Regions from separate parts of the Pseudarthrobacter sp. As-47 genome, predicted to be linked through region 3. Evidence: riboswitches for the same ligand, from Rfam matches in the RefSeq annotation. Region 3 holds a riboswitch; each other region holds the start of a gene.
The links. A riboswitch is a leader RNA that binds a small molecule or an ion and turns the genes downstream of it on or off. The one in region 3 is predicted to bind cyclic di-AMP.
Positions count from the first base shown of each region.

Region 1: linked by a shared signal. The riboswitch ahead of AC4BCK_RS03850 (aggregation-promoting factor C-terminal-like domain-containing protein) and the one ahead of AC4BCK_RS21105 (M23 family metallopeptidase) in region 3 are both predicted to bind cyclic di-AMP.
Region 2: linked by a shared signal. The riboswitch ahead of AC4BCK_RS00835 (NlpC/P60 family protein) and the one ahead of AC4BCK_RS21105 (M23 family metallopeptidase) in region 3 are both predicted to bind cyclic di-AMP.
Region 4: linked by a shared signal. The riboswitch ahead of AC4BCK_RS04485 (C40 family peptidase) and the one ahead of AC4BCK_RS21105 (M23 family metallopeptidase) in region 3 are both predicted to bind cyclic di-AMP.

Region 1 is NZ_CM177088.1:796,252-803,265, reverse strand. Features, by position in the region: gene AC4BCK_RS03860 (response regulator transcription factor) at 535-1,275, shown strand; gene AC4BCK_RS03855 (sensor histidine kinase) at 1,283-2,812, shown strand; cyclic di-AMP (ydaO/yuaA leader) riboswitch at 2,906-3,068, shown strand; gene AC4BCK_RS03850 (aggregation-promoting factor C-terminal-like domain-containing protein) at 3,074-3,787, shown strand; gene AC4BCK_RS03845 (glyoxalase superfamily protein) at 3,784-4,188, opposite strand; gene upp (uracil phosphoribosyltransferase) at 4,235-4,870, opposite strand; gene AC4BCK_RS03835 (phosphatase PAP2 family protein) at 4,883-5,764, opposite strand; gene tadA (tRNA adenosine(34) deaminase TadA) at 5,826-6,332, shown strand; gene AC4BCK_RS03825 (glycosyltransferase family 4 protein) at 6,355-7,014, opposite strand, start outside.
Region 2 is NZ_CM177088.1:167,341-174,354, forward strand. Features, by position in the region: gene AC4BCK_RS00820 (copper resistance CopC family protein) at 1-499, shown strand, start outside; gene AC4BCK_RS00825 (hypothetical protein) at 598-1,065, opposite strand; gene AC4BCK_RS00830 (transglutaminase TgpA family protein) at 1,584-3,872, shown strand; gene AC4BCK_RS00835 (NlpC/P60 family protein) at 4,011-4,787, opposite strand; cyclic di-AMP (ydaO/yuaA leader) riboswitch at 4,791-4,987, opposite strand; gene AC4BCK_RS00840 (alkaline phosphatase) at 5,543-7,014, shown strand, end outside.
Region 3 is NZ_JBYZMU010000002.1:42,066-49,079, reverse strand. Features, by position in the region: gene AC4BCK_RS21140 (cytochrome c biogenesis CcdA family protein) at 1-800, opposite strand, end outside; gene AC4BCK_RS21135 (hypothetical protein) at 797-1,102, opposite strand; gene AC4BCK_RS21130 (heavy metal-responsive transcriptional regulator) at 1,401-1,790, shown strand; gene AC4BCK_RS21125 (TlpA family protein disulfide reductase) at 1,815-2,330, opposite strand; gene AC4BCK_RS21120 (hypothetical protein) at 2,387-2,695, opposite strand; gene AC4BCK_RS21115 (DUF305 domain-containing protein) at 2,863-3,492, opposite strand; gene AC4BCK_RS21110 (thioredoxin-like domain-containing protein) at 3,492-4,076, opposite strand; cyclic di-AMP (ydaO/yuaA leader) riboswitch at 4,354-4,528, shown strand; gene AC4BCK_RS21105 (M23 family metallopeptidase) at 4,532-5,416, shown strand; gene AC4BCK_RS21100 (bifunctional copper resistance protein CopD/cytochrome c oxidase assembly protein) at 5,542-7,014, shown strand, end outside.
Region 4 is NZ_CM177088.1:960,940-967,953, forward strand. Features, by position in the region: gene AC4BCK_RS04480 (M23 family metallopeptidase) at 1-803, shown strand, start outside; cyclic di-AMP (ydaO/yuaA leader) riboswitch at 940-1,113, shown strand; gene AC4BCK_RS04485 (C40 family peptidase) at 1,184-1,879, shown strand; gene AC4BCK_RS04490 (NlpC/P60 family protein) at 2,039-2,818, shown strand; gene AC4BCK_RS04495 (HNH endonuclease) at 3,092-3,592, shown strand; gene mobA (molybdenum cofactor guanylyltransferase) at 3,633-4,277, shown strand; gene AC4BCK_RS04505 (DUF6457 domain-containing protein) at 4,294-4,587, shown strand; gene AC4BCK_RS04510 (molybdopterin molybdotransferase MoeA) at 4,584-5,960, shown strand; gene fdhD (formate dehydrogenase accessory sulfurtransferase FdhD) at 6,042-6,917, shown strand.

The DNA of each region.
Region 1 (7,014 bases), on a different replicon from region 3:
AGCGGATGTGCTGGGCCAATATTCTGCGGCTGCAGGTGCTGTTGAGTTCTTGTTCACATTGGAAGTGTGCAGCGTAACAATGGCAACTTGCAAGTAACAATGGACGCGATCGTCCGCATAATGAGACAAATTCCGCGATAGTGTTCCAAATCACAATTCTGGACGCTGTAAAAAATAACGCTTGTTATCCGGCGTTCTGCCTTTCTCCACGTGGTCTACAGAATTTTGTTCGACCAAAGAGCGTCCTGCGATTGATCCGTTCACCAGAGCGTCTGATAGCGGAATCTCGCTCTTCACCATGGTGGCGTGTCCAGCCGCCCCCGCTTTTGGACAGAAAAAATTGTGTTCGGAGCTGATGGTTGGGCATACCGAAGCCCGATATGCCGCCGTTTGAACGTCCGCGTCCGGGCGGCCGCGGACGCGGGGATTACACGCTTGGGACCCTCCACGCATCCAGCTCGCTAGGCTGGGATTCACAGCTTGCGCACAGGAAAGCCATAGCCGGGCTTAAACCAATGATCGGAGAGTTGTTCCATGGCCACCTCCCACTCCATGACAAACAACCTCCCCACGCTCACTCATCCGGACGGCTCCCCCATCAGGGCCCTGGTGGTGGATGACGAGCCGAGCCTCTCCGAGCTCATGAGCATGGGCCTCCGCATGGCCGGCTGGTCCGTGGCAGTTGCCGCCGACGGTCCCGGGGCAGTGAAAATGGCCAAAGACTTCCGGCCGGATGTCCTGGTCCTTGACGTCATGATCCCCGGTTTCGACGGCGTCGAGGTCCTGGGCAGGATCCGCGCCTTCGCGCCCGAGGTTCCCGCCCTGTTCCTCACCGCAAAGGACGCCGTCCAGGACCGGATCGTTGGCCTCGCGGCCGGCGGGGACGACTACGTCACCAAGCCGTTCAGCATGGAGGAGGTACTGCTTCGCCTGCACCGCCTGGTCCAGCGGTCGGGCGTGGCCGCGATGGACACCGCCGAGCTGGTGGTGGGAGACCTGGTCCTCAACGTTGACACCCGTGAGGTGACCCGCGCCGGGGAAGAGCTCCAGCTGACGGCCACCCAGTTCGAGCTGCTCCGCTACCTTATGGAAAACCCCAAACGCGTCATCAGCAAAGCGCAGATCCTGGACCGGGTCTGGAACTACGACTTCGGCGGCCAGGCCAACATCGTGGAGCTCTACATTTCCTACCTGCGCAAGAAGGTGGACGCCGTCCACCCGCCGATGATCCACACCGTGCGGGGCGCCGGGTACGTCATCAAGCCGGCGGAGTAGGAAAGCGATGGCGTCAGCGCACAGTACGGAGCCGCAGCCCCCGAGCTGGCTGAAGCCCGGCACCTGGCACCTGCGGACCCGCCTTGTCCTCCTGGCCATGACCCTGCTGATCGCCATTTGCGGGGCGGTGGGCGTGGCGAGCTATGCCTCGATGGACGCGTTCCTCACCCGGCAACTCGATGACCAGCTAAGCCAGGCCGCAGACCGTTCCAACGATCCCGGCCGCCCTCCCTCGGGCGGCTTCAACGGCAGGGATCCCCTGGACGCCCGCGGCCAAAGCGTCGGAACCCTCAACGCCCGGATCCTCAACGGCCAGGTCAACAGCGGCGGTTTCCTCACCTCGAATACCACGCGCTCCCCCTTGTCCACGGAGGACAAACAGGTCCTGCTGGCCCTGCCCGCCAACGTGCAGCCGGTGGACAGGACGCTGTCCACCGGCGATTACCGGCTGCTGGCCATCCAGACCAGCTTCGGTGACGTCCTGGTGACAGGACTTCCCCTGGCCGCCAAGGAAAGCACGCTCGCATCCCTGGTGTGGACGTTCGTTTTTGTCTCCCTGGGCGGACTTCTCCTGATCGGCCTGGTGGGAACGGTCCTGATCCGCCGCACCATGAAGCCCCTGGAGCAGCTTTCCGAGGTTGCCACCCGCGTTTCACAGCTGCCGCTGGATGCCGGCGAGGTGGCGCTTGCGGTGCGCGTGCCGCCGTCGAACTCCAATCCCGCAACGGAGGTGGGCAGCGTGGGCCATGCGCTGAACCTGATGCTGGACAACGTGGCCAACGCGCTGCAGGCGCGGCAGAAGAGCGAAACCAAGGTCCGGCAGTTCGTGGCGGACGCTTCCCATGAGCTCCGCACGCCGCTGACGGCCATCCGCGGCTATACGGAACTGATGCGGATGACGGAACACTTCACTCCTGACGGGGAAAAGTCGCTGGCCAGGGTGCAAAGCCAGTCCCAGCGGATGACGGCACTGGTGGAGGACCTGCTGCTGCTGGCGCGGCTTGATGAGGGACAGCCTTTGAAGCTCAGCGAGGTGGACCTGAACCAGCTGGTGGTGGAAGGCGTCAGCGACGAAAAGGTCATGGCGCCCGGGCACACCTGGCGACTGGAGCTCCCCGACGAGCCCGTTGTGATGAACGGGGATCCGTCCCAGCTGCGGCAGGTGCTGATGAACCTGCTGTCCAACGCGCGCAAGCACACGCCGCCGGGGACCACCGTGGTCACCGGGGTGGGGAAGACGCCGGAGGGTGCCGCGGTGGTAACGGTAACGGACGACGGCGGGGGCATTCCGCCGGAGTTCGTGGACCAGGTCTTCGCACGGTTCGCCCGCGCAGACGCGGCCCGGACAGGCAAGAGCGAAGGGCCTGGCGCATCCGGCACGGAAGGAACAAGCGGCCTGGGGCTTTCCATCGTGGAGTCCATTGTTGAGGCCCACGGGGGCAAGGTCACGGTGACATCACAGCCCGGCCGCACCCGGTTCGTGCTCCAGCTCCCACTGCCGCAAGTTCAGGCGCAAGACGGCGCGCCGCTAGCGTGATCCCTGTTACCAAAATGTGACTTAAGCGCTGCACTCCTGTACCGTCGATTGGGTGCGGTTCCCGTTCGGGCCGCATATCCGGATGACGCCAAGCTCTGCCGCTTCCCGGATTCCGCTTGAGCATAGGCAGAGGCGGGGGACCCAACAGTCCCGGGCATTCAACTGCCCTTGGGGTTAAGCCAGCACGTGATTTTTCCGTGTGGCCGGATGCCCTCATCCGAACCCGACAGCTAACTCCGCAGGTGTGAGAGGCGATCCATCATGTCTAAGTTCCTTAGTAAAGCACGCCCGAAACCAGGCCCTGAAGCCCGCGCCCCGCGCACGTCAGGCAAAACCCCGTCCTTCGGCCAGCGCGCTGCCATCCTCGCAGCGTCCGGCGCCCTCCTTGTAGGCGTTGGAGCCGCGGGCCAGGCTACCGACACCGCAGTGCAGGTGGCAGCCACGCAGACTCAGGCGGTTGAGGCACAGTCGAAACTGAGCATCGAAAAGAGCGAAATCCAGGCGAACCCGGCTCCCGCTCCTGCAGCTGAGCCGATCAACGTGGTACCGCAGGCAGCCGAACCGGCCCCTGCTCCCGCTCCCGAGCCCGCACCCGCGCCGGCCCCGGCGCCTGAACCCGCACCGGCACCGGCGCCCGCTCCGGAGCCTGCGCCCGTCGTCGCGGTCAACGACCCCGCAGGGGCACAGGCTTACGCTGCCGGCCAGCTGGCCTCCTACGGCTGGGCCGCCGACCAGATGCAGTGCCTGCAGACCCTGTGGACCAAGGAATCAGACTGGACCACCACGGCCACCAACCCGAGCAGCGGCGCTTACGGCATTGTGCAGTCCCTGCCTGCCGAGAAGATGGCCAGCGCGGGCGCCGACTACCTCACCAATTACCGTACGCAGATCAACTGGGGCCTGAACTACATCCAGGAGCGCTACCAGTCCCCGTGTGGAGCACTGAACTTCCACTACGCCAACAACTGGTACTAAACCGAAGCAGCGTGCCCCTCGCGGTCCAGTGCGTCCCGGCCCGGGATGTACTGGACCGCCCACCGGTTCCCGTCGGGATCGGCGAAGTACACAAAATGGCCCCAGTCCTGCACGTCCACATCGCTGACCTCCACCCCGTTGGCCTTCAGCTGAGCGTGGGCGGCCTGGATGTCATCGACCACGAGCTGCAGGTTTGAGCCTGTGCCGGGAGGCGCGTCCGTGAGCCCTTCCCCAATGCAGATGGAGCAGGCAGACCCTGGCGGGGTCAGCTGCACGAACCTGATGGAGTCGCTGGGCCGCTCGTCGAAATCGGCGTTGAAGCCCACTTTGTTGACGTAGAAGTCTTTGGCGCGGTCCACATCGGACACGGGCACAAAAACGAGTTCCAGTTTCCAGTCCATGCGCACAGGCTAAGCCTTGTGTTGGGAAGCGGGAAAGGCTTGAGTCCTAGCCTGCGATGCCGTACAGGCGGTCGCCTGCGTCGCCCAGGCCCGGAACGATGTAGGACTTTTCGTTGAGCTTCTCGTCGATGGACGCCAGGACAATGGTGACGTTTGCGCCGGAGAGTTCTTCCTCCAGCTTGGCCAGGCCCTCCGGCGCGGCGAGCAGGCAGATGCACGTGACATCCGAGGCGCCGCGCTTGAACAGGAACTTGATGGCTTCGCGCAGTGTTCCGCCGGTGGCAAGCATGGGATCCAGCACGAAGATCTGCCGGTCGGTGAGATCCTCGGGGAGGCGCTCGGCGTAGGTGATGATGTCCAGGGTTTCCTCGTCACGGGCCATGCCCAGGAAGCCCACTTCAGCGGTTGGGACCAGCTTGGTCATGCCCTCCAGCATGCCCAGGCCTGCCCGAAGGATGGGAACCACCAGCGGGGTGGGCTTGGTGAACGCGGTGCCCACGGTCGTGCTGACGGGGGTTTCGATGGTGACGGGCTCGGTGCGGACTTCTCGCGTGGCCTCATAGGCAAGGAGGGTCACCAGTTCCTCCGTCAGCTGCCGGAAAACCGGGGACGGAGTGTTCTTGTCCCGCAGGACGGTGAGCTTATGGGCGACCAGCGGGTGGTCCACAACGAGAGTGCGCATGGGTCAAAACTATCACCCGGCCGCCGGGCCGCTCCCCTGCCGTCCGCCGCCCGTGCCCGACTGGGAAGCGCCGTCGTCGACCCTTGGCGGGGCACCGCCGCCGTTCGCCGTCGGGGCGGTACCGGTGGTGCTTTCCGCGTCTCCGGATTGGTCCTCGCGCAGGACCGGATGTTCGAAGGTGGGTGCCGGGCCCGCGTGTTCGCGCCGCCGCATCACATGGAACAGCCTGTGGGCCAGGATCACGATGCCCACCCACGCCAGCCCCAGGAACCAGCCCGCCATCACGTCCGTCATCCAGTGGTGCCCCAGGAAGACCCGGCTCAGGCCCATGGCGATAATGAAGATCGTCCCCACGGTGATGGCCGCAATCCTGGCCCAGAGCACCTGGAACTGCAGGCACATGAGGTAGATCAGGACCCCGATCACCACGGTGGTGTTCAGGGTGTGGCCGCTGGGAAACGACGGCGAGGTCTCGAAGGGCGGGACGGCCTCGGAGTGGTCAGGACGGGTCCTGCCGACAAGCCGCTTGCCCAGGGTGGTGGCCAGGGTGGAGACCAGGGCTGCCCCGCCCACCAGGACAATGGGCCGCCATGTCCTGCTCAGGAAGGTCAGCCAGGCTGTGAGGATGCTCGCCAGGATGGGCATGCCGATCCCGCCGCCGACGTTGGTGAATCCTGTGGCGAAGGCGTCCATCTCCGGGTTCCGCAAGGACTGTGAGTATTCCAGCGCAGGAATATCAAGGCTGGCCAGGCCTTCCTCGTCCACGACATCCGAGTAGACCTCGGCACCCAGGAGCGCCATGGCGATCACCAGCGTCCCGCCGATGATCATGGTCAGCCACAAGGCGGCGTACGGCTTGATCCACTTGTCCACGCGGTCTCGGACTGTGCTCACTGTGCCTCCCGGCGGATGTGCGTCACGGGCTCTGGGTATCCTTCGAAACTATCATTGAGCCATGGTCTCCGCAGATAAGAAACACCACGCGTGGATGGGCCTTGCCCTCGCCGAGGCCCGGCGCGCCCTCGATACCGAGGACGTGCCCATCGGAGCGGTGGTGATTGGGCCCGACGGCTCCGTGCTGGGTTCCGGGCGGAACCAGCGGGAGGAGCTGGGCGACCCCACCGCGCACGCCGAGGTGGTTGCCATCCGCGAGGCGGCGGAACGGCTGCGCCAGGTTTCCCTGCTCGACGGCGGCAGCGGAGACGGCTGGCGGCTCGCCGACTGCACGCTGGTGGTGACCCTTGAACCCTGTGCCATGTGCGCCGGCGCGATTGTCCTGGCACGAATCCCCCGGGTGGTCTTCGGCGCCTGGGACGAGAAGGCAGGAGCTGCGGGGTCGGTGTTCGATGTTCTCCGTGAGCGGCGCCTGAACCATTGGGTTGAGGTGTATCCGGGCGTGCGCGAGGCCGAGTGCGCCGCCTTGCTGCGTGAGTTCTTCGCCGGGCACCGCTCGCGGCTCTGATTCATGCCCCAGGCTGTCAGCGTCACCCCCTGATTGCGGCCAGCACGTGGGCCGCTGGCTGTTCCCAGCCCGGCAGGACGCCTCGTGCCTCCAGGGCCCGTGCCCGCCAGGCATCCCGGGTCCCGGCATCTTCCAGCCAGCGCCGAAGTGCCTGGGCCAGCAGGGCGGGATTTGCAGGATCATCATCCGCCGGGAAGGCTACCTTCGCTCCCGGAACCGCGCCGCCGTCGTCGTCCTTCCCCGCCATTCCCAGGCGCAAGGCCTCGACGGCGCCCGTGCCATCGCGCACCACCACGGGGATCCCCCGGGCGAGTGATTCGGTGACCACCATGCCGAACGCCTCGGCACGGGACACCAGGAGGCTGAGGTCCGCCCCACGCCATTCGTTTTCCAGTGCTTCACCGGCCAGCTCACCGGTGAACTGGATCCGCCCGTCCATTCCGTGCATTTCTACTGCGGCTTTAACCTTTTGTGCGTAATCCCCGTCTGCCTGGTCTGACCCGACAAACGACGCTGTCCACTCAAGGTCCTGGAGCAGTGCCAGCGCGGAGACCGTGAGCAGCTGGTCCTTATTGGGCAGGAGCGCGGCCACTATGACCATGTGGGGCGGCGCGGACCCCTCGGCCAACGGCGCAGGGTCGGTGCCTGGGAGTGCGACCTTGAGCCCATGGAGTCCGTGGCG
Region 2 (7,014 bases), on a different replicon from region 3:
CAGGGACGCGACAGTGACAGCCGCCCCTGACACGGTGACCCTCACCTTGTCAGAACCGCCCACGGATTCAGAGAGCCTGAACCTGAGCGTGATCACCGTGACCGATTCAACCGGAAAGACGCTCAGCGACGGCAAGGTCACAGTGACCGGCCCGACGATCTCGACCAGAGTCGCCCCCGGAAGCAACGGACCCTACACGGTGCTGTGGCGGACGGTTTCCTCCGACGGTCACCCCATCGAGGGAAACTACTCTTTCACGGTCCAGGACCCCGCAGCAGTAACGCCGGCTGCACCGCCAGCCTCGACAACAGAGTCGGTGCCGCCCTCGGCTGCACCATCGCCGACTCAGAGCGCGGCGGCAAACACCGTTCCGAAGGCTCCGCGCCCGGATGACAGCAATGGTCCCCTCGTCGTAGGGATCGGCGCAGTCATCATCGCCATCTTGGGGGGCATCCTTTACCTCGCCCGGCGCCGCCGGGAGCAGACCGGTAACGGGTAACTGACCCCTGAGGGATTTTCTGGAACCGTAGCTGCCGTGCCCGGCCACCTGACACGAAGGGTGCGACCGGGGCCGGCATCTCTTTTTAGGGCGTGGTCTTAGTGCTTTTGCGGCTGCTGTCCGGCTTTCGTTGAACGCCTGCGGTCCCGGTACCTGGAGACCGCAGCAGCCGCAACGGCCCCGGCCATTAGCCCGAATGCGGCGAAGCCAACGTAGAACAATACGGAGGACACCGGCGGTGCAGGTGCGGACGCATCGGCGGCCGCAACAATGGTCAGCCAGTACGCGATGGTGGCTCCTGTCCACGCTACGCCCGCACAAGCTGTCAGCCATGACCACCGGGAAAACCACGCCGTTCCGTGCCGATAGGACAAGGCGACGGCTATCGCCACTACCCCGGCGACTGCCAGGAGCTGCAGGCCGAGCAGGTACGGCCCGGCAATCAATCCGACGGGAACGCCTAATCCGCCCAGGAGTACCAGCCGCTTGGCGCCCAGGGGCATTCCGGCCGTGCCTCCCTGGTCCCCGTCGGGCCGTGCCCCGTCGCTTGTCGTCTTATCTGGCATGGTCGTATCCATGGACTTCCTCTTAAAAAATGGGGCTTGGCCGGCGCAGGGGCTGCCCGGCGCCGCACGATGGCGCGGCAAATGTTTGGCCCCCCTGACGTTACAGCATCAGCTGGATCGAACCTGGCCGGGGCGAATCTACGGGGGAACGGAACTTTTCACCGGAGTAACGCGTTTGAGCTGTTATTCCTGCGAGGCGTCCGGCCCCGGGTCCCGGGCTCTTCCTTTGGCAGTGTGAGGAAGGTATCCATGACGCCAACTAATCAGGGGCTCCGCGGGCAGGAGATCTGTTACGGGCAAAAGCACCTTCTCCGGGCACAAGAGACGATGTGCGCTGAGGAGTATCTCGTTGACGGTTCTGATCCATCTGTTTCCTTAGTTCTGTAACGGGCCAGAACGTCATCTCGATGGAAACCGCCACGACGATAAGACGCCGGTCGCTCCTGGCGCCCGATCCACGAGAGCAGTGGCGCTCACCGGAGCAGCGCGCACAGACCGCTGGCGGTCAGCGGCACTTGATGGTGTCGGTAGCAGCTGTGGCGGCAGTGGTCCTTGTATCGCTCAGCATCCATGGAGTCCTTGATGGCTGGAGCTGGCTTCCAAACGTAGTGTCTACTGCCGTGGCCGTGTTGGGGGCGACGGCAGGGGCGCGGAGCCTCCGTTGGCCCCCTGCCCTCATCATGGGTGCGGGTCTTGTGGCCCTTGCGGGGGCGTTGATCTGGCAATTTTTCCGTGAGCAAAGCACTCTGGGCATCATTCCGAGGCCCGAGGCTGGAGACCGGTTGGCTTTTCTGCTCGAAAACGCCGAACTTACCGTGTCATCCGAGTTGGCACCGGTGGTCCCTGGTGATGGAATCCTTTTGATTACCTGCGCGACCATCGGTCTGACGGCAGTGCTCGTTGATACCCTGGCCATCACCTGCAGGATGCCGGCGACCAGTGGCCTGCCCCTGCTGGCTGTCCTTTCCATCCCCGCAGTCATCATTCCCGAAAGCGTGGGTGTTCCCGCGTTTACTGCAGCGGCCGCCGGCTACATCTTCCTCCTTGGCTCGGGGCAGTGGCGGGAAAGCTTTGATGTACACAGCCGGGCAGCGCACTCAACTGCCGGCTACCTCGCTCGTGCTGTGTCTCTCGGGGCGGCCGCGCTTAGCCTGACTCTTTTTCTGCCAACCGTCATCCCGGGCTTCAACGCAGGAACGTTTCCCCAGGGAGCCCGGTTGCAGTGGTGGGGCGCCGCGTCCGGGCTCGACCCAAGCATAACGCTGGGAAACTCGCTCAGGGAGCCTGACGGTTTTGGTCGAATCACGTATGCCACCACTGCCGATGAACCACTGTATCTGCGGCTTGCGACACTGGAGGACTTTTCGGGCAAACGATGGCAGCCGGACCCACGCCTGGATTCGCGCCGGTCCGGCATCAGGGAGATGGGAAAGAGAGCCGGCCTTCCGGTCCGTAGCGGGAGTGTGATCACCACCCGGATCGATACCCGAAGTTTTACGAGTCCCTGGTTGCTGGCACCCTATGCCCCGGTGAGCATCTCTGGACTTGATGGCAGGTGGACATGGGACCCGCGAAACCTGACTGTGCTGTCGGCCAAGGGGGAGACAGCAGCCTGGCAAAGCTATCAGGTGATCAGTTCAACACCGGAGTTAACGAGTGAGTCACTGGCCGGCATGGGCCCTGTCAGGGAAGATGAGGTCGATGCCGGGTTCAGCTCCCTGCCCGGGGAGCTTCCACCCATCGTCAGGGAAACCGCACAATACCTCACCGAGGACCTGATCAAGCCCTACAACAAAGCAATGGCCATCCAAAATTACCTGCGGGGTGGCGACTTCACCTACTCCCTGCAGGCACCCGTCGAAGGAAACTACGATGGCACCGGCCTTGAAGTCATTGGACGGTTCCTTGAAGTAAAAGCCGGCTACTGCGTCCACTTCGCCGGAACCATGGCTGTCATGGCACGGCTGGCCGGGATCCCGAGCCGCGTCGCCGTCGGTTACGCCCCAGGGGACCCAACCGGGAACACCGTTATGGTCGGCGGGGAAGAGCTGCCCGAATTCGCCGTTGATTCCAAGGACGCCCATGCCTGGCCAGAGCTGTACTTCCGCGGTGCCGGCTGGGTTAGATTCGAACCGACTCCTTCCCGCGGAGTCGTCCCCGGCTATGCGCAGCAACCGGCAACTCCTCAAGGGCTCGCGGTAGAGGACGACTTCAGATCCGAAGGCTTGCCCGTGCCGGACATCGGGATATCCCCGACTCCTGCCCCAGGACCTCCAGGCGTCGGCACGCCGGGCACGTCCGCCCCTTCCGGTATGGATCGCAGCGTTTTCACGGGCGCGGTTTTGGCCCTGCTACTTCTGGCCTCCGCACCATTTCTGGTCCGCATCGTCAGATCCGGTGGACGAAAGCGCCGATTTCTCAGGTCAAGTCCGGGACAAGCAGCCAGCATCGCCTGGGCCGAGACGACCGAAAGCGCCGTTGATCATGGTTACCGTCCGAGCCCCGCGGAAACACCGCGGAATTTCACCAGCCGGCTGATGTATCAAGCCCGGTTCAACGGCCCGGCCATCGAATCACTGACCAGGCTCCGTCACGCTTACGAACTCCAGGTCTACTCCGCTGCTGCAAACGCGAAACCCGGCCCCGGGGCTCCAACATGGGCCGACGTTCAGGAAGTTAAAAGGGCATTACGAGATTCCAATACTCTTCCCGCACGTCTGGAAGCCAGGCTCCTGCCGAGATCGCTCCATGAGGGCCAGTTGCACGCCGACAAGAAGCAGTCGCGGCAGGCCGTACCCAAACTGTGACCGAGCGGCCGGTCTGGTCCTTGCGAACAGGCCGGTAGTTTAAAAACCGGCGTTCAGAGGCCCATGCTGCTCAAGAGATACTGAAGGCCGGTGATTCGCCGCCCCCAAGGCACCGAATCGCCGGCCTTCAGAAATTTATTAGCCTGCGCGTACGAAGGTGACAGCACCCTTTGACGTCATCCACGTCAGCGGGTGAACGGCGGTTTCGTTCTTGCCGTTCAGGCCGGAGCTGAGAACCTGGCCGTTGCCGACGTAGATTCCTACGTGGCCGGGCTGCATGACCATGTCACCGGGCTGCGGATCGGAGACTACAGTGCCGTAGTTCATGAACTGCATCGGACCGAGGTCTCCGACAGGGATGCCGGCAGCGTTAAGAGCGTTCTCGACCAGTCGTGTGCAGTCCTGGATCATGCCGATCTGGGCGTAGGCCGAGGAGACCATGGTGGCGTTGACTCCGCCTGCCGGGGCGGCTGCCGGCGCGGCAGCAGGGGCGGGGGTGACGGTGACTTGGGCCTTGGCCGGCGCTGCGGCGTTCGCGACGGCAGTCGCGGCGGGCACGGCCGCCTTGGGTGCCTGAACGGCGACAGGCGTTGGCGCTTCGATGACAGGAGCGGGCGTCGTCTTTACGGCGGGGCGCTCGTAGGAAATCTGGACTGTCGAGTCTGCGCTGAGCGGCGCCTGGACCTGGCTGGCAACCTCCAGGGTCGAGGCCGGCTCTGCCTCGCGCTGGGTCGGGGCATCTGCTGCCTGGGCTGCAACGCCACTGGTAAGAACGAGTCCGGAAGCTGCTGCGATGACGGCCGCCTGGCGGCCCACACCGCCGGCGTTGTCGGTGACGGACTTGGTCAGGACTGCAAGGGCGCTGGTGTGGACGGGGACCGCGCGGTGGCGGCCGTGAGCACGGCGAATGGACATGAAAGGGCCTCTCCCACTGCCTGCGGGGTTAGCTGTCGGATTCGGATGGGAGACACCCGGCCGCAGTTCCAGCACAAGGCAGGAGTCGCGGCTTCACCCCAAGGCCTGCCCGAAGCAGGCCACAATTGGTTTCCCCGTCTCTGCCGGACGAATGATGCGAACGGATCCCGAGGCAGCGGCAGAGTTAGGCAATCTGCTCAGGAGTGCCGCATTCTGAGACCGGCACGCGTCTGACCCTACTCGAAAACCCACGACGTTGTCACATTTGCATAACGCAGAGCCGCAGATCCTCTTATTGGATGCATAAAGGACGGCACTAAGGACCAGGGATGAACAATTGCGCTGCCGCCTCCATGTACTGCCCTGTGCCCGTATTCCTGTCCGGTCGGCCACGTAGTCATTTCGGGAGTCTGAAACACGCTCTTAGAAAACAGAAGACGAAGACGAATTGCATTTTCCGTCGGGCACTTGCGAGGAGGCTCTTGTTTAAGGGCTGCCTCTGGAACAGACCCCGCTGGTGGGCCTCACCGCTTAGTAAGGCAGGGCCGGCCCAACCGGATTAAGGCTGAGTTGTCCTGCACTTACTCGATGTCCTGGAACACGAGCCGTATCCTTTCTGAATGGATCCAATTCCATTGCTTCGAGAAACCCATGGGTGGCGCTGCGGCTGCGGTACCGTCTAGGGCCAGCCCTACAAACACCGCCGCCCCTGAAGCCGACATACGCCCCCGCCGCTGAACAGGAAAGCACCGCCGATGACACAAGCTCCGGCCGCCGTCACGCCCGCCGACTCTGAACGGAAGATACGCAGGATCATTTGGGTCGTCCTGGGAGCAGCCGTGGCAACCGGGATGATCTGGTACGCGGTGTTTAACGCCACGAAGTCAGCACCTGCCACAGCCGAGAATGTTATCTACCTGCTTGGTGACGGCATGGGCCGAACCCAAGTCACGGCGGGCAGGGAGCGTTTCTACGGGGCCGAGGGCAGGCTGGTGATGGAAACCCTCCCTGTTCACGGCTCCGTCAGCACCTACGCTGTGCAGAAAAAGTCCGGCCAGCCGGGCCAGGCCGACTTTAATCCGGAACTGGTTACCGATTCCGCCGCCGCAACCACGGCCTGGGCCTCCGGGATTAAAACCTATAACGCTGCCCTCGGGGTGGACGCCAAGGGGGCCGTGGTGCCGACGATCATGGAGTTGGCCAAGCAGGCCGGCTACCGCACCGGCAATGTCTCCACCGCCGAAGTTACCGACGCGTCGCCGGCCGGGCAGGTGAGCCACGTCCTGTCCCGTGGCTGCCAGGGACCCGACTACTCCGCCGACGCGTGCCAGGACACCGAGATCACCGGCAAACCGTTGCCTGCCAGTGATGTGCGGGTGACCCCGATCGCAGACCAGATTGCCCGCAACGGCACCGCGGACGTCATTCTCGGTGGCGGCCTGGGCCGCTTCGATGCCTCGAATGAAACCGCGCTGAAGGAGCAGGGCTACGCAATCCTGGGTTCAGTCTCCAACCAAATCCCTGCCACCCGGACAGCCCTGAACGCGGCCGCACAGGAGAAGGTCTTTGGCTTGTTCAACACGGGAAACCTGACCGTCGAAAAAGCCAAGCAGGACAACCCCGAAGATCCCGAGGCGAAGGAGCCCTCCCTGTCGGAGATGACAAAGAAAGCCATCGAGCTTCTTGACCGGAAAACCAGCGGCAAGGGTTTTTACCTGCAGGTTGAAGGTGCCTTGATCGACAAACGCTCCCACGACAACGACGCGGCCCAGACCCTGGAGGAAGTCAAAGCTTTCGACGACGCCGTCGCCGCAGCCCTGGACTTCGCCAAGAAGGACGGCAACACCCTGGTCATCGTCACCGCAGACCACGAAACCGGGGGTTTCAACATCATCGAAAAGGGCACCTTCACCAATGCCGAAGCAGCCGGACCCCCCGTCAACGTCGACTCCGGCAACCCCGCCAATAACTCCACCCCTACCCGGTCCGACGGAAACTCCAAGGACACGGACCGCTCAACCGGGATCACCAACGGAACCGGCGCAACGGACCCGAAAAACTTCGGCCCCGCCACCTTCCGGACCCCGAGCGACCCGCCCCACGTCAAGGACGGCTCCAAGGAAGCCAGTCTCTGGCTGACCTACGCCTCGGGCAACCACGCCGGCGCCGACGTGCCCGTGTACGCCTACGGCCCAGGCTCCGAGCAACTGCACGGCAGCGTGGACAA
Region 3 (7,014 bases):
GCGAGGACGGCGGCTACCGCGGTGAGGGCGATGATCGGCCAGTTGCCCGAGATGAAACCGGACAGCACGGTGCTGGCTTCGGTGACCGCCCCGCTCATGATCCCTCCGGCCTGCCCGCCGGAGAGGGCCGGCACCCAGTAGAGCAGCAGGTAGATGCCCGCGAGGATGAGCGCGGCTCCGCCGAGACGGTTGACGAAGGGCAGCAGCTTTCGGACGTGGCGTGCCAGGGCGTCGCGGGCCACCGCTGCACCGAGGGACAGAAGTACCAGCACCACCGAGGAGCCCAGGGCGTAGGCGGCGAAGACCGCCAGCAGTCCGGCCAGGCTTCCGGTGGACACGGCCTGGGCGACGACAGCGAGCAGCAGGGCCAGGCTGCAGGAGAGCGCGGCCACCGCGTATGCCACGCCGTAGCCGAAGACGGCCCTGAGGCCCGATCCGGTCCCGTCCGTCTTCAGAATCCGGGGCAGGTTCAGCTTCGTCCCGGGCAGTTGCCATCCGAACACCATGCCAAGGCCGGCAACCACAATGACGGCTCCGATCAGCGCTGCCGCCCAGGGCAGCGCCGACGCGACCGACCGCAGGCCCACAGCGGCGAGCAGGCCGGCGGTAACAAAGACGGTGGCGAAACCGGCGCTGAGGGCAACCCCGGCCCGAAGACCTGCAAGCAGCGGCCGTTTCCGTCCCTCGCCGGGGCCGGAACCAATGAAGTACGCCAGATAGGTTGGCAGCATCGCAAAGCCGCAAGGATTCACCGTGGCCAGCATCCCGGTCAGAAACGCCAGACCCAAAACCCCCGTCATGCCCGTGACCCTGCATCCTTAGCGGCAGAAGCACCGCTCCGGTGGAGCCCGAACCGCTCCTGCTCCGGCGATAAACGGCTTCTTGGCCTCAAACCGGCCGCGGACAGGCTGTCCCCCGGACGGGAGCGGGCGCAGCAATCCGTCTGCGGGCTGGTCCGGCGCTGCGCCTGCAAAAGCAGGAGCCCCGCGGCAAGGGCTGCGGCGGCGACCATCCAGAGGTTGCCAGCCCTTGCGCCGGCTGCAGTGAGTACACCGGCTGCGCCTGTCAGAGCGGGTATCCCGCAGCACACGAGCGCCACCATCACAACACCAAGGGAGGACAGTAGAGCGCCGGTCGCAAGCACCAGGACAGGGCGCTCCCGGCCGTTCGCTTTTATTGACATGATCATCCCTTCCAATGTCCGGTCCCGTGTCAGCCCCAACAGGGGGCCGGACACAAAACCGGACGGCCAGTAGTCCGTTTCAACCCATCATTGACCTTCCACCGCAGGGGAAGGTCAAGCAGAGTCGCAGCGCCTGTCTCGGCACAGGTCCGGCGCGAAACCTTCCAGTACAATGGAATGGTTATGTGCGTTTTCGGAACGAAATTAGGGAACCGAAATGCGAATTGGTGAAGCTGCTGACGCTGTCGGCATGACTACGAAGACGATCAGGTTTTACGAGGACCGGGGGCTGCTCCCGCCGGCTGAACGTTCCGCGAACGGATATCGCGACTACTCGCACGACACTCTCAGCCGCCTCGAATTTATCCGCCGCAGCCAGATCGCCGGGCTTACCCTGGCGCAGATCCAGGGCATTCTGCGGATCCGCGATGACGGCATTACGCCGTGCACCCATGTTCGGGACGTCTTGGGGAAACAGCTGATGGACCTGGACCGGAAAATCGCGGAGCTCACGGCGCTTCGGGTGACCGTGGCCGAACAATATGCCACCGCCGAGGGGGCCGACCCTCAGCGCTGTGATGCTGAACAAATCTGCAGTTACATCTGACCGCCTCTGGGTGAGGCCCTTCGCCTAGCCGGCTCCCGTCGCGGCCAGTGCCGTCCGCAGTTCCGCAGCGTCTGGCTCCACAGCCCGGAAGACCTCCGTGCCGGCGGCGTCCAGGACCACAGCGGTGCTTACCTGGTTTATGCCATAGGCGGTAATGAGCCGTGTATCGGTATCAGAGGCAAAGGCCAGGGATGACGCCCCGTTTCCGGCCAGGAATTCCCGGATTTGGTCGGCCGTTTCGTAGGGCGCGATGTCCACGGCGACATAGTTCACGGCAGCGGGAGAGCTTCGCTGGACCTCGGCGAGCACCCGGGTTCCCGGCCCGCAGGCGCCGCACTCAATGGAGAAGAAAAAGAGCACGCTCGGTTTCGATCCCGGCACCGACACCTGCTCCCCCTGGCTTGTCAGGGCGGTAAACCCGGTGCCCAGCGCCGGGTCCTCCCCCGCCCCGGCTTCCCGCGTAGCCGGGTTGGACGTCAACGATACGAGCAGTGCTGCTGCTGATGCGGCGGCAAGCAGCAGTGCGAGGAGATTCCGCACTGAGGGCCATTTCGGCGGCGCCGGAGCCCCGTCCGTTCGCGCGGCCGGACGGGTCGTCATCGGTTGGTGCGCGCCGTGATTCTGCCCGGGACGGGATCTGGACCTGACCCGGCACCGGGGGCGCAGCAGTCCTCCGTGTCCCCTGAAGCGGCTTTCCGGCGGCGCTGGAGCGCCCGGACCAGGACGCCCGCGGCCAGGAACGCGGCGGCGGCAATGACCCATGGATTTGCCAGAACGGAGCCCGCCGCGCCCAGGGCGCCGGCCGCGATTAGCAGCGGCAGCCCACAGCACAGCACATGGAGCAGGAAAAAACCGCCGACAGCCCACGCTGTCCGGTTGCTCCGGTCCTTTGTCGTAGTTGGCACGCGGGTTCCTCTCAGCGCTCCGGGATCCTGACAGGGCCGGAGCCGTCGCAAATTGTCAGGCTCTTAGACCCAGTGTTGACCTTCCCCTATAGCGGAAGGTCAATACCGGTAAGGGAAATGCCCTCAAATGGGGGCTGATCCTGGGAGTGCTAAACCGTTCGACCGCCCTATTGGCGGGCGGCGAGAAGCTCCTCCATGTACCCGATCTCGGACAGCTGGGCCGTGGCAATGGAGCGGGCCAGGGAGGTCACGGCTTGATCATCGGTGCGGGCAAGGATTGCTTCTGCCATCTCGACCCCTGCCCCGTGATGCTCAATCATCAGCTCAAGGTAGAGCTTCTCCGCTTCTATGCCGTCGGCCTGACGGAGTCTGGCCAGGTCCTGGGGAGTGGCCATTCCCGGCATCGGAGTGACGCCGGAAGTCCCGTTCGTTTCCGTTCCGCCGTGAGTGCCATGGCTGCCGGCCCAGGCCATCGAGGGTTCGGATCCGGCCTGGGGCAGGCCCCATACCGAGAGCCAGCCGTACATCTGGCCGGACTGCTGCTGCTGGGACCGGGCGATATCGTAGGCCAGCTGGCCTATTTCGGGGTCCTCGGTGCGGTCCCGGACCGTCAAGCTCATGTCCACGGCCTGGAGATGGTGGGTCTGCATATCCCGGGCGAACCCGGCCTCCGGGCTGCCTTCGCCTGGGACTCCGGTCCGCGCAGTCAGGCGTCCAACCGCCCACCCGGCGAGCAAGACCAACACCAGCGCGGCACCGGCAGCGGTAACGCGCCAAAACATAGATTTTGCCGTCATCACTTGCGCCCAGGGGCGTCCAGTCCCCCCGTGCAAGTGGCTCCAGGCTCGGGTGCATCCGGTGACTGCCAGTATTTGGAGACAAAAAGTTCGATCCGCTCGTCCTCTGGCGAGTCAACCCCGACCTGCGCTCCCCAAGCTGTGAGCATGATGGGCGAGCTGGTTCCTTCCAAGGGCGAGAGCACGGCATAGGTGTCAGGAAGTGCGCCCTGCAGTGCTTCGGCCTGCGCAGCGGTGATCCTTGCCGGGTCGTACGTGGCCCAGATGGCCCCGTGCTCGAGTGCGTGGACAGCATTCTCGTCCGGTACCGGCTGGCCGTAGACGCCGCAGTTGAGCCAGACCGGCGAGTGGTCCCCACCAACCGGCGGAGCCTGTTGATAGCTGACCGGGTCCTTGACATGGTTCGCGCTGAGGCCGCTGAAAGTCTGCAGGCCGGTAACCTCAATGTCCCCACGGGCCTGCGGCGCTGGATCGTTCACCAGGGCGAGCAGGACCAGGCCGACCACCACTCCGACCGCTGTAAGGGAACCGATCACGGCGGCGATCCTGCGTCTCGTAGCCCGCCGCGCCTGCTGTGCCTTCACCAATGCCAGTTTGGCAGCGCCGTCTTGACGTGCCTGTTTGGATGACTTGCCGCTCGTCATAAGGAACCTCGTGGAGCGGTGCAAGGGTTATGTTGCATGTCTTCTGTTTCCATTCTGCCTGCCCGGGACGGGCCGTACCGCTGATCCGGGCGCTGGATGTGATGTTCTTCCCTCCAGTGTTGACCTTCCCCCGCGGTGGAAGGTCAATACTGGGGTGGAAATGCCATCAACAGGGTGTTTCCCGGGCGGTGCGCCGAACTCTGCCAGCCGGCCGGCCCATTCAAGTTCACCTGGCAGAGGTGGGGAACCCATCAGTGACGGCCCTTCGGCCGTCTTGGGGTGAAGCCCCTGAACCGCTATGCAGCCATGTCCGGTGCGTGCGGGCAGGGGCCGGGTTATTGTTCCTGACCCGAATCCGACAGCTAACCCCGCAGGCGCCGGCAGAAGGACATTTTGTGAACATCCACACTCCTGCCGGGGACTCCCCTGTGCCCGGTACGCACCCGCCCGCCACGGCAAGGCCCGCCAGTGGGCGGCGCCGCGCCGCACCACTTCAGGGCAGGCGCCGGGCGGACCCGTCCGCTGACGGGTCATCACGCCACCGTGGACGCAAGGCCGCGCTGGCAGTCATTGCCTCCAGCGTAGCCCTGACAGCGTCGCTGGCCTCCGCCCACGCAACCACCCCGCGCGCCACTACCCTCCCCCAAACACAAGCAGCAGGAACCACCGCGCCAGCGGATTATGTGCCCGTGGCTGCCGCCGCCGGAGCGCAGCTGAACTTCGAACGGACCGAGGTGACAACCAGCCCAAGCCCTGCTGCTCCGCCGCAACAAAAGACGCATGCCGCAGAAACAGCTTCCCCCGACAAGGCAACAGCACCCCCGCAGGGTTCCGTAAAGGCGGCTCCAGCTCCCCCGCAGGTTTCCGTAAAGGCGGCTCCAGCGCCGGGAGCCAGGCTCAGCTCCCCGGTACTAAATCCGGTGACCAATTCTCCATTTGGATACAGGACCAATCCGCTGACCGGGTCGGCAGGTGAACTGCACACCGGCCAGGACTTTGCCGCCGGCTGCGGCACGGAAGTCTTCAGCGCCGGCAAGGGCACAGTCATCGAAGCGGGATTCAGCCCCTACGGCGGCGGCAACCGCATTGTCATTGAGCATGGGAACGGCCTCCAAACGACCTACAACCACCTCGAAACGATCGGTGTACAGATAAACCAAGCGGTCGAAACCGGCTCGCGGATCGGGATTGCCGGTACAACCGGCAACTCCACCGGCTGCCATCTGCACTTCGAAGTTGTTGTCAACGGCCAGACAGTCGATCCCTCGGCCTGGTTGTAAATACCGGCGCCAGCGCCTCCGGTTCTGCCGCATACCCCCAGATGGGCACCCGGAGAGTGCGGCATCCGGAAATTACGGAAGGGCTGAAATTGAGGTTACGGACGGGACCTCCCGGGACCGCGACGGTGGCGGCATGGAGCGCGGGCGTTCTTGCCGCTGCCGTCATGGCTGCCCTGGCCGGTGTGGGCTACTCCGGTTCAGCCCAGGACCGTTTACTGTCGGACCCCGGCGCAGTTGTGCGCTGGGGTCTGCCGCCGGTCCTGGTACTGCATCACCTCGCGTTGGCTGCTGTCGCCGGGACGTTGATTTTCGCCGCTGCTATCCTGCCCCGGCACCATGGTCCCAAGGAGCACCCTTCAATCAAGGTGGCGCTGAGAGTAGTGGCGTGGGCAGCGGGGGTATGGGTGCTGGCCGCGGCGGCGGTTCTCCTGCTGACGTATGCCGATATCGCAGGCCGGCCTCTGAGCGGCGACGCCGAGTTCACGGACCAGCTCTGGCTGTTCGTCACCGACGTCGCGGCCGGCAGGGCCCGGCTGGCCATCCTGGTCATCGCCGTCCTGGTCAGTATGCTGGTCGTCGCCGTGCGCTCAGCCGTTGCGCTCCTGGCTACCGCCGTGCTCGCGCTTTGCAGCATCATCCCGGCCACTGCAGCAATCGGCCATGCTGCGGGAAGCGTTGATCACATCGGCGCCAGTAATGCCCTGGGCCTGCATGTGGTGGCAGGAACCGTATGGGTCGGAGGCATCATTGCCCTTGCCGCCGCCATTCCCGCTCTCACCCGCCCGGGAACGGGCCACACAGCAGCACAAACCGTCCTCCGGCGCTTTTCGGTCCTCGCCGGCCTGACCTTTGCCTTGGTCGTTGTCACGGGGACCATCAGTGCGCTCTACCGTCTGGGCAGTATTGACGGGCTGGTTTCCCCCTACGGCGCGTTGCTCCTGTCCAAGACGGCCGGGACCCTGCTCCTCGGGCTGTTGGGCCTAATTCATCGGCGACGGGTCATACCGGCATTGGCTGTTTCTGGCCGCCTGCCCCGTCTGCTGTGGCAGGTACTTGCGGTCGAACTGCTGATCATGGGCGCTGTCATGGGCCTTGCGGTCGCTCTGGCCCGCAGCCCCTCACCCGTGCCGCTGGAACCAGACCCGGACGCTACTCCAGCCCAGATCCTCACCGGATACCTGCTGCCTCCTGAGCCCGATATCACTGTGTGGTTCACCCAGTGGCGGCCTGACTGGCTGTGGATCACTGCAGCTATCCTCGCAGCGCTCTCCTACGGGCGGGCATACACAAGTGCCCGTCGAGCCAGGATCGCGTGGCCCAAACGCTGCCTGCTTAGCTGGTTCAGTGCCCTGATACTGCTGACCTTTATCACCTCCGGACCTCCCGCCGTATACGGCCCCGTCCTGCTTAGTGTCCATGTCGCCGGAACGATGGGAATGGCCCTGCCGATACCGTGCCTCCTTATGGCTGCACGGCCCTTGAAGCTGGCCCTGAAAGTTCTGCCGGAACGGACTGACGGCAGCGTTGGGCCACGGGAAGGCATTCTGTGGTTTGCACATATGACTGCCAAACCAGGGCCGCTGATTTCCGGACTGACT
Region 4 (7,014 bases), on a different replicon from region 3:
GCCGCGCGGCCGCCCCCGTTCCAACGCCGCGCGTTGTCGAGGTCATCACCACGGAACGCCCCCGCGATCCGCATCGTGATGCACGCCGCCGTCGAGGTCCCTTCCGGCAGATCACAGAATTTGCCTCCGCCAGCGGCATTGGCCAGAAAGCCGGAATCGCGCTGGCTGCCACCGGGCTGGTGCTGACCGTGACCGTTCCGGCAACCAGCCCCGTCATGGCCACCGACAATGCAGGCAGCGTCACCCCCGTGGCAGCCTCGGCTGTTACCCCGCAGCCACAGGTATCCGCCGAGGCCGGCGCGCAGATCGACTTCAGCCGCTCTGCCGTGGTGACCCAGGCGGATCCCGACGGCAAGCTGAAGCAGCTGCTCAGCGCGCAGTCCGCCGGTTCCGTGTCCCGCGCAGCCTCGGCCGGAAGCCTCGGAGCCCCGTTGGCCGCGCTGTCCACTGCCTCCCCGTTCGGCTACCGGGTCAGCCCGATCACCGGCGGCTCCGGTGACTTCCACCGCGGCCAGGACTACGTGGCCCAGTGCGGCACCTCGGTCCTGGCAGCCGCAGCCGGCACCGTGACGTTCGTCGGGTGGCACCAGTACGGCGGTGGAAACCGCGTTGTCGTGGACCACGGCAACGGCCTGGAGACCACCTACAACCACCTCTCGTCCTTCAGTGTCACCGAGGGCCAGACGGTCTCCCGCGGCGATGTCCTGGCGCTCAGCGGTACCACGGGTGCTTCAACAGGCTGCCACCTCCACTTCGAGGTCCAGGTCAACGGCGAAGTCGTCGATCCCACGGGTTGGCTGTAGTCAAATGAGGGACGGCTATCGAATCATCATGACCCGCCGTGACCTGAATGTGACATTCAACGAAAACTGCTGTACCGTCTAACTCGCGTCAACTTTTCCGAAGTTGACGCTCTTGTGCGGATTGCCTAGCTCTGCCACCGCTCAAGGTCCGTTCGCATTTCATCGTCTGGCAGGGGCGGGGGAACCAATTTTGGTCTTTGCTTCAGCGAAGGCCTTGGGGTTAAGTCGCAAAGCTTCCTTGGAAGCGGAGTGGCCGGGTGACTCCCATCCGAATCCGACAGCTCACCTCGCAGGCATTGGGAGAGGCTACCTTCGTGTCTTCACGCCATCATTCTGCGCGCCACCGTGCGCAAACGGTTCGTACCAACCCCTTGGACACCGTGTCCAAGGCTGTTAGTGCCAATGCCGGGACAGTAGGTCGCCAGGCTGCCGTTATCGCAGCCGCTTCCGGTCTCATCCTCAGCATGGGCCTGCCTGCCAGCGCCGCGGACACTACCGCTGGCGTTTCCGCTTCCACCGAGTCCGGGTCTGCCCAGTCCGCCCTCGCGGTGACTGCAGCACCCACCGCCACCGTCTCCTTCGAGCGTCCCGTGGTGAAGACCACCGCCGCTCCGAAGCCGGCACCTGTGCGGGTACAGTCGACCGATTCCGAGAGCCGGACTGCTGCCGGAACCCGGACGGCCTCCACCGCATCAGCTCCCGAAGCTGAAGCTGAGAAGCTTGCCGAAACGGTTTCCTCGGCCTCCACCTCCGGCATTGCCGCACTTGCGTACACTGGCATCGGCCGTCCCTACGTCTGGGGTGGCACCACCCCCAACGGCTGGGACTGCTCCGGCTTCACGCAGTGGGTGTACGCCCAGGCCGGCATCAGCATCCCGCGCGTCAACGCCTGGACGGCAATGACGCCCACCTCCACCCCGCAGCCGGGTGACCTGGTCATGCAGAACGGTGGCGCGCACGTAGGCATCTACGTCGGCAACGGCATGATGATCAGCGCTCTCAACCCGTCCCAGGGCACGCTGCTTCACTCGGTGGCCGCCACCGGAAGCTCCGCCTTCTTCACCATTAACAAATAGTTCTTGGGCCTTCGGGCCCAAGAACTATTTCTTTGCTCCATCACGCTTTCCGCAAACACCACATCCCCGTTCGGGGCGTGCCGGCGTACCCCCAAGATGCCGGCACGCCCAAACCCCTTGGTGCCCACAACGGCCTGAGGAAAACGAAAGAGAGAACTGATGACTACTCTTGCCACCGCACGGCATCGCGCCGAAGTCACCAAGACCAACTCAATCGCAGTGATCGCCAAGGCTGTCGGCGACAACGCCGGTGGCATGGGCCGCCAGGCAGCGGTTATTGCTGCCGCTTCCGGCCTGGTGCTGAGCAGCGGCATCGCCGCAAACGCGGCAGACTCCAGCGTCCAGCGCGACTCCGCTCCGGCGTCCACCCTTGAAGTTGAGTCCTCCGTCGAGGCGCCGATCTCCGCCGCTTCCACCATCGCCATCACCTTCGAAAAGCCGGCCGTCACCACCACGCCTGCGCCTGTTGTCGAAGAAGAGCCCGCTCCTGTTGAGGTCGAGGAAGCCGAGCCGGCGGCTCCCGCCGTCGTCCAGCCTGCCGCAGCCCCCAAGGTGACCGCCAAGGTGACCACCGCCTCTGCACCGGCTGCAGCTCCTGCCGCTTCCGCCAGCGGCAAGGGCGCAGCCATCCTCTCCGCTGCATACGCCCAGCTGGGCGTCACCCAGGACTGCACCATGCTGGTGACCAACTCCCTGGCCGCAGTGGGAATCAACTTCCACGACTGGCCTGCAGGGTACCTCTCCCTGGGCCGCACCGTAAGCGCCGCGGAAGCCCAGCCGGGCGACCTCATCTACTACGCCGACGGTGGCGCGGGCATGGCCCACATCGCTGTCTACGCCGGCAACGGCCAGGCGGTCCACGGTGGATACAACGGAAACCAGACGGTGGTATTCAGCGCCAACGTTGGCTCCGGCCCCGTTTTCATCCGCGTGAACTAACGAGCCTCACATTCGCCGTCCCATATGGACGGCACGAAGAACCCCTGCCCCGCGGCAGGGGTTCTTCCCTTTAAGGATGACGCCGGCGGAGTGCAGCCCGCAGACGCACGGGTAAAGCCCGCCAAGGGACCCGACACGGCAGTTTTGGAAAACAGCGATTAGCTGATAGTGCGCTTTTATGTTTACTCTTGTGGTGTCGATCCATAGCCCGGACATGCCGAGGGCAGCCGGCCCTCGTGCCCCTGACGGGTGCGGCCGTGAAGAGGTACGTGCATGCGCACTCTCGTTCTGAATGCTGGATATGAACCGCTGGCGGTCATCACGTTCCGCCGGGCGCTGGTGCTTGTGCTCACAGGCAAAGCCAGTGTGGTTGCCGAGGGTGACGATCCCGTGGTGGGACCCCAGGAGATATTGGGGCGGCCGTCCGTTATCCTCCTCAACCGCTATATCCGTCCCAGATACAACCAGGCCACGGCTGTCAGCCGCCGCGGAGTGCTGAGGCGTGATGGCCACAGGTGCGCGTACTGCGGAAAAGCGGCCCACACCATCGACCATGTCCAGCCCAAGTCCCGCGGCGGTGCCGACTCCTGGGAGAACCTGGTGGCGGCCTGCCTGCGCTGCAACAACGTCAAGGGCGACCACACTCCGGCCGAGATGGGATGGAAGCTGCGCTTCGTCCCGGAGCCTCCGCACGGAGCCATCTGGCAAATCAAGGAACTCGAAAAACCCACCCCTGCCTGGGACCCGTTCCTGCTGCCCGAGCGCGCCGCCTGACCCCACCCCGCGCCATGCCCTTGGTGACTAGGCTGGGGGAGTGGAAGAGAACCCGTTGCCCTTCGATGCCCTCATCCTGGCCGGCGGCCGGTCGTCTCGGCTGGGCGGAGAGCCTAAACAGGACCTTGTCTTCCACCACGCCACTCTCCTGCAGCATGCGCTTGCTGCTGCCGCAGGTGCCTCCAGCACCGTGATAGTGGGTCCCCGGCCGGAATCTTCCGCTCCCGGGGTGATCTGGTGCCGTGAAGAGCCGGAATTCGCGGGTCCGGCTGCAGCCATCGCGGCCGGACTGGACGCCCTTGCCCGGCACGGCACCAGCACGTCGGAGTACACCCTGGTGCTGGCGTGCGATATGCCGCTGGTCCAGGACGCCGTGGCGGCACTGAAGGACGCGCTGACCCCGGGGGAAAATGACGGCGTCATGGCCCGTTCGGGTGACGGTGTCCTCCAGCCGCTGGCCGGCATTTACCGCACGGCCGGGTTAATAAAGTCAGCGGCGGAACTGTCGTCGCGCGGTGCCTTAATCAACGGCTCCGTGCGCTCCCTCCTTGCTACGCTGGAGGTGCAGCCTGTCACCGTCCCCGCAGGTTCCACGGCAGACGTGGACACGTGGGATGATGCCGCCGCACTAGGGATTGCCGCCGGAAACCAGGACAAGGGCCAGGGCCGGCGCAGCCGCAGTTAACTTGGGAGGCACGTTCGTGAAAAGTCAGGATGAAACGCTGGAGGAGTGGTGCAGGTCCCTGCTCCAGGCCTATGAGCTTGAGGATGTCCAGGTGGACGTCAACGCCATCCTTGCCTTGGCCGGTGTGGCCGCCCACTCGGTGGTCCGTCCGGCTGCCCCGCTGACCACCTTTATTGCGGGTTATGCCGCAGGGCTGGCATCGGGAACCGGGGAGGCAACGAACGCCGCTTCCATGGAATCCGCGCTGGCCGTGGCCCGTACCCTGGCCACCGACTACGATGCTGAAGCCGCCGGGACTCCCGGCGAATGACCAGCGACGCCAAGGAGGAACCGAGCAAACCCGAAGCCGACCATCCACGGCACCTCGACCACACGTGGGACGAAGCCCGGCGGGCCGCCTTTGACGCTGCCCAGCCTATTCCCGCCGGGCCGGTTGCGCTGGAGCTTGCCCTCGGACGAAAACTGGACCAGGACATCGTTGCGCTGCAGGACATGCCCCACTATGCGTCGTCGGCGATGGACGGCTGGGCGGTCAACGGCACCGGACCGTGGATCCTGGTTGAGCCCGGAACGCCCCTCGCCCCGCACCAGGCCAGTCCCATCGCCACGGGAGGACTTATCCCCGCGGGTGGCAAGTCTGTTCTGCGCAGCGAAAGCGCCCGGCTGGACAGGGACGAGGACGGACTGCCCATCCTGGTGACGGGCGGGACGGCCCGCCCCGGCGAGCCCCGCAACGGCCAGCACGTACGGAAGGCGGGGGAGGAGGCTTCCGAGGGCGACGTCCTGGTCAAGGCCGGGGTGGTGCTCAACCCCGCCCACCTGGCATTGGCCGCCCTGGCGGGATATGACGAACTTGTGGTCCAGGGAAAGCCCCTGGTCCGGCTTCTGCTGACCGGCTCCGAGGTGGTTGGCCGCGGCGTGCCCGTCCCCGGCAAGGTGCGGGACACCTTCGGCCCGCAGCTGCCGGCAGTGGTGGGCATGCTGGGCGGGATCCCCGGCGGGCAGCAGAGAATCGGCGATTCCTATGCGGAGTGGCTGGGCGCGCTGGAGGACGTGGTCCCGGAGGTGCCGGGGGCACCGGACCTGCCTGCCGACGTCGTCATCACAACAGGCGGGACCGGAAAATCCGGCACCGACCACCTTCGCCGGGCCGTAGCTGAGCTGGGCGGGCGGCTGATCATCGACGGCGTAGCCATGCGTCCGGGGCATCCGGCCGTCCTGGCTGAACTTCCGGACGGGCGCTTCGTGCTGGGCCTGCCGGGCAACCCCCTCGCCGCCATGATTGCGCTGTCCACGGTAGGGGCCCCGCTGCTGGCGGCGCTGGGGCACGGCAGCATGCCGACGGTACAGGAGGTGCCGTGCGGAACCACCCTCGAGCCCGAGCCGGGACGCACCCGCCTCATGCCGTTCCGGCTGCTGTACGGGATGGCTTCGCCGGCCCAGCACACCGGGCCGGGCATGATGCGGGGGCTGGCCTCCGCCGACGGCGTCATGGTTGTTCCTCCCCACGGGGTGAAGCTCGGTGAGCTGGTGCCAGCCTTCGCCCTGCCCTGGGGGCCGCCCATCCCGGCGCCCCCTGACCCCAATGCCAAGCCAAAGACGCGCAGCGCCGGAAGGACAGGCAGGACAGCTGCCAAGCCGGCGGCCACCGGCCCGGTGGACTGGAGTGAACTCCTTGGCTGACCAAGCCCGGGAACGGCCGGCTGCGCTGGCATCACCACGGGGCGGTTGCGATGATGGAATCATGAACAGGAACGGTGGGACATGGGACGCGTAACCCAGCGCCGCAAGGTGCACAAGTATGTGCTGGATGGCTCGCCGAATGCCCTTGAGTTTCCGGTCCGGTACCGGGAGGACGTCCTTGCGGTGGAGGAGCCGCTGGAGATACGGCTGGGCAGCATGTCCTTCTCCGTCACCATGCGGACCCCCGGCCACGACTTCGACCTGGTGGCCGGGTTCCTGGTGTCCGAGGGCGTCATCTGGGATTCCGGGCAACTTGTCTCGCTGCGCTTCTGCGCAGGGGAAGACGAAAACGGCGTGCAGACCTTCAACGTGGTCGAGGCCCAGTTACGGCCGGATGTAGAGGCTCCGTCCATGGGCCGGCACGTGTACACCTCCAGTTCGTGCGGCATTTGCGGCACCGATTCCATCGAATCCGTCAGCAAGTCCTCGCACTACAGTCCCGCCGCAGATCCGCTGAGCGTTTCCGCCGAAGTGCTCGCCTCGCTCCCGGACATCCTTCGGAAGTCCCAGCGCCTCTTCGACGACACCGGCGGCGTCCATGCTGCCGGGCTGTTCCGGATTGAGGACGACGGCGGCGCGAACCTTCTGTGCCTTCGGGAGGACGTGGGGCGGCACAACGCCGTGGACAAAGTGGTGGGATGGGCCCTGCGTGAGGGCCTGCTGCCTCTCAGCGGCACGGTCCTCCAGGTCTCGGGACGGGCCTCGTTCGAGCTTGTCCAGAAGGCTGCGCTGGCCGGAATACCCGTCCTTGCTGCCGTCAGTGCGCCATCCAGCCTTGCAGTGGAACTGGCCGAGGCCAGCGGCCTGACACTTGCCGGCTTCAGCAGGGGAACCAGCCTAAACATCTACGCAGGCGACGGGAGGATACGGCGGCCGGTGGCGGCTGCGCCGTCGTAGTCTCGTAGTCCGGCCCAGCCGGCCTGCCAACCCAGCCGCCCTGCCGTTTCACCGCCCACCCATCCAGCCTGTCTGTTGCCCCGGCAACAGTTCCGGG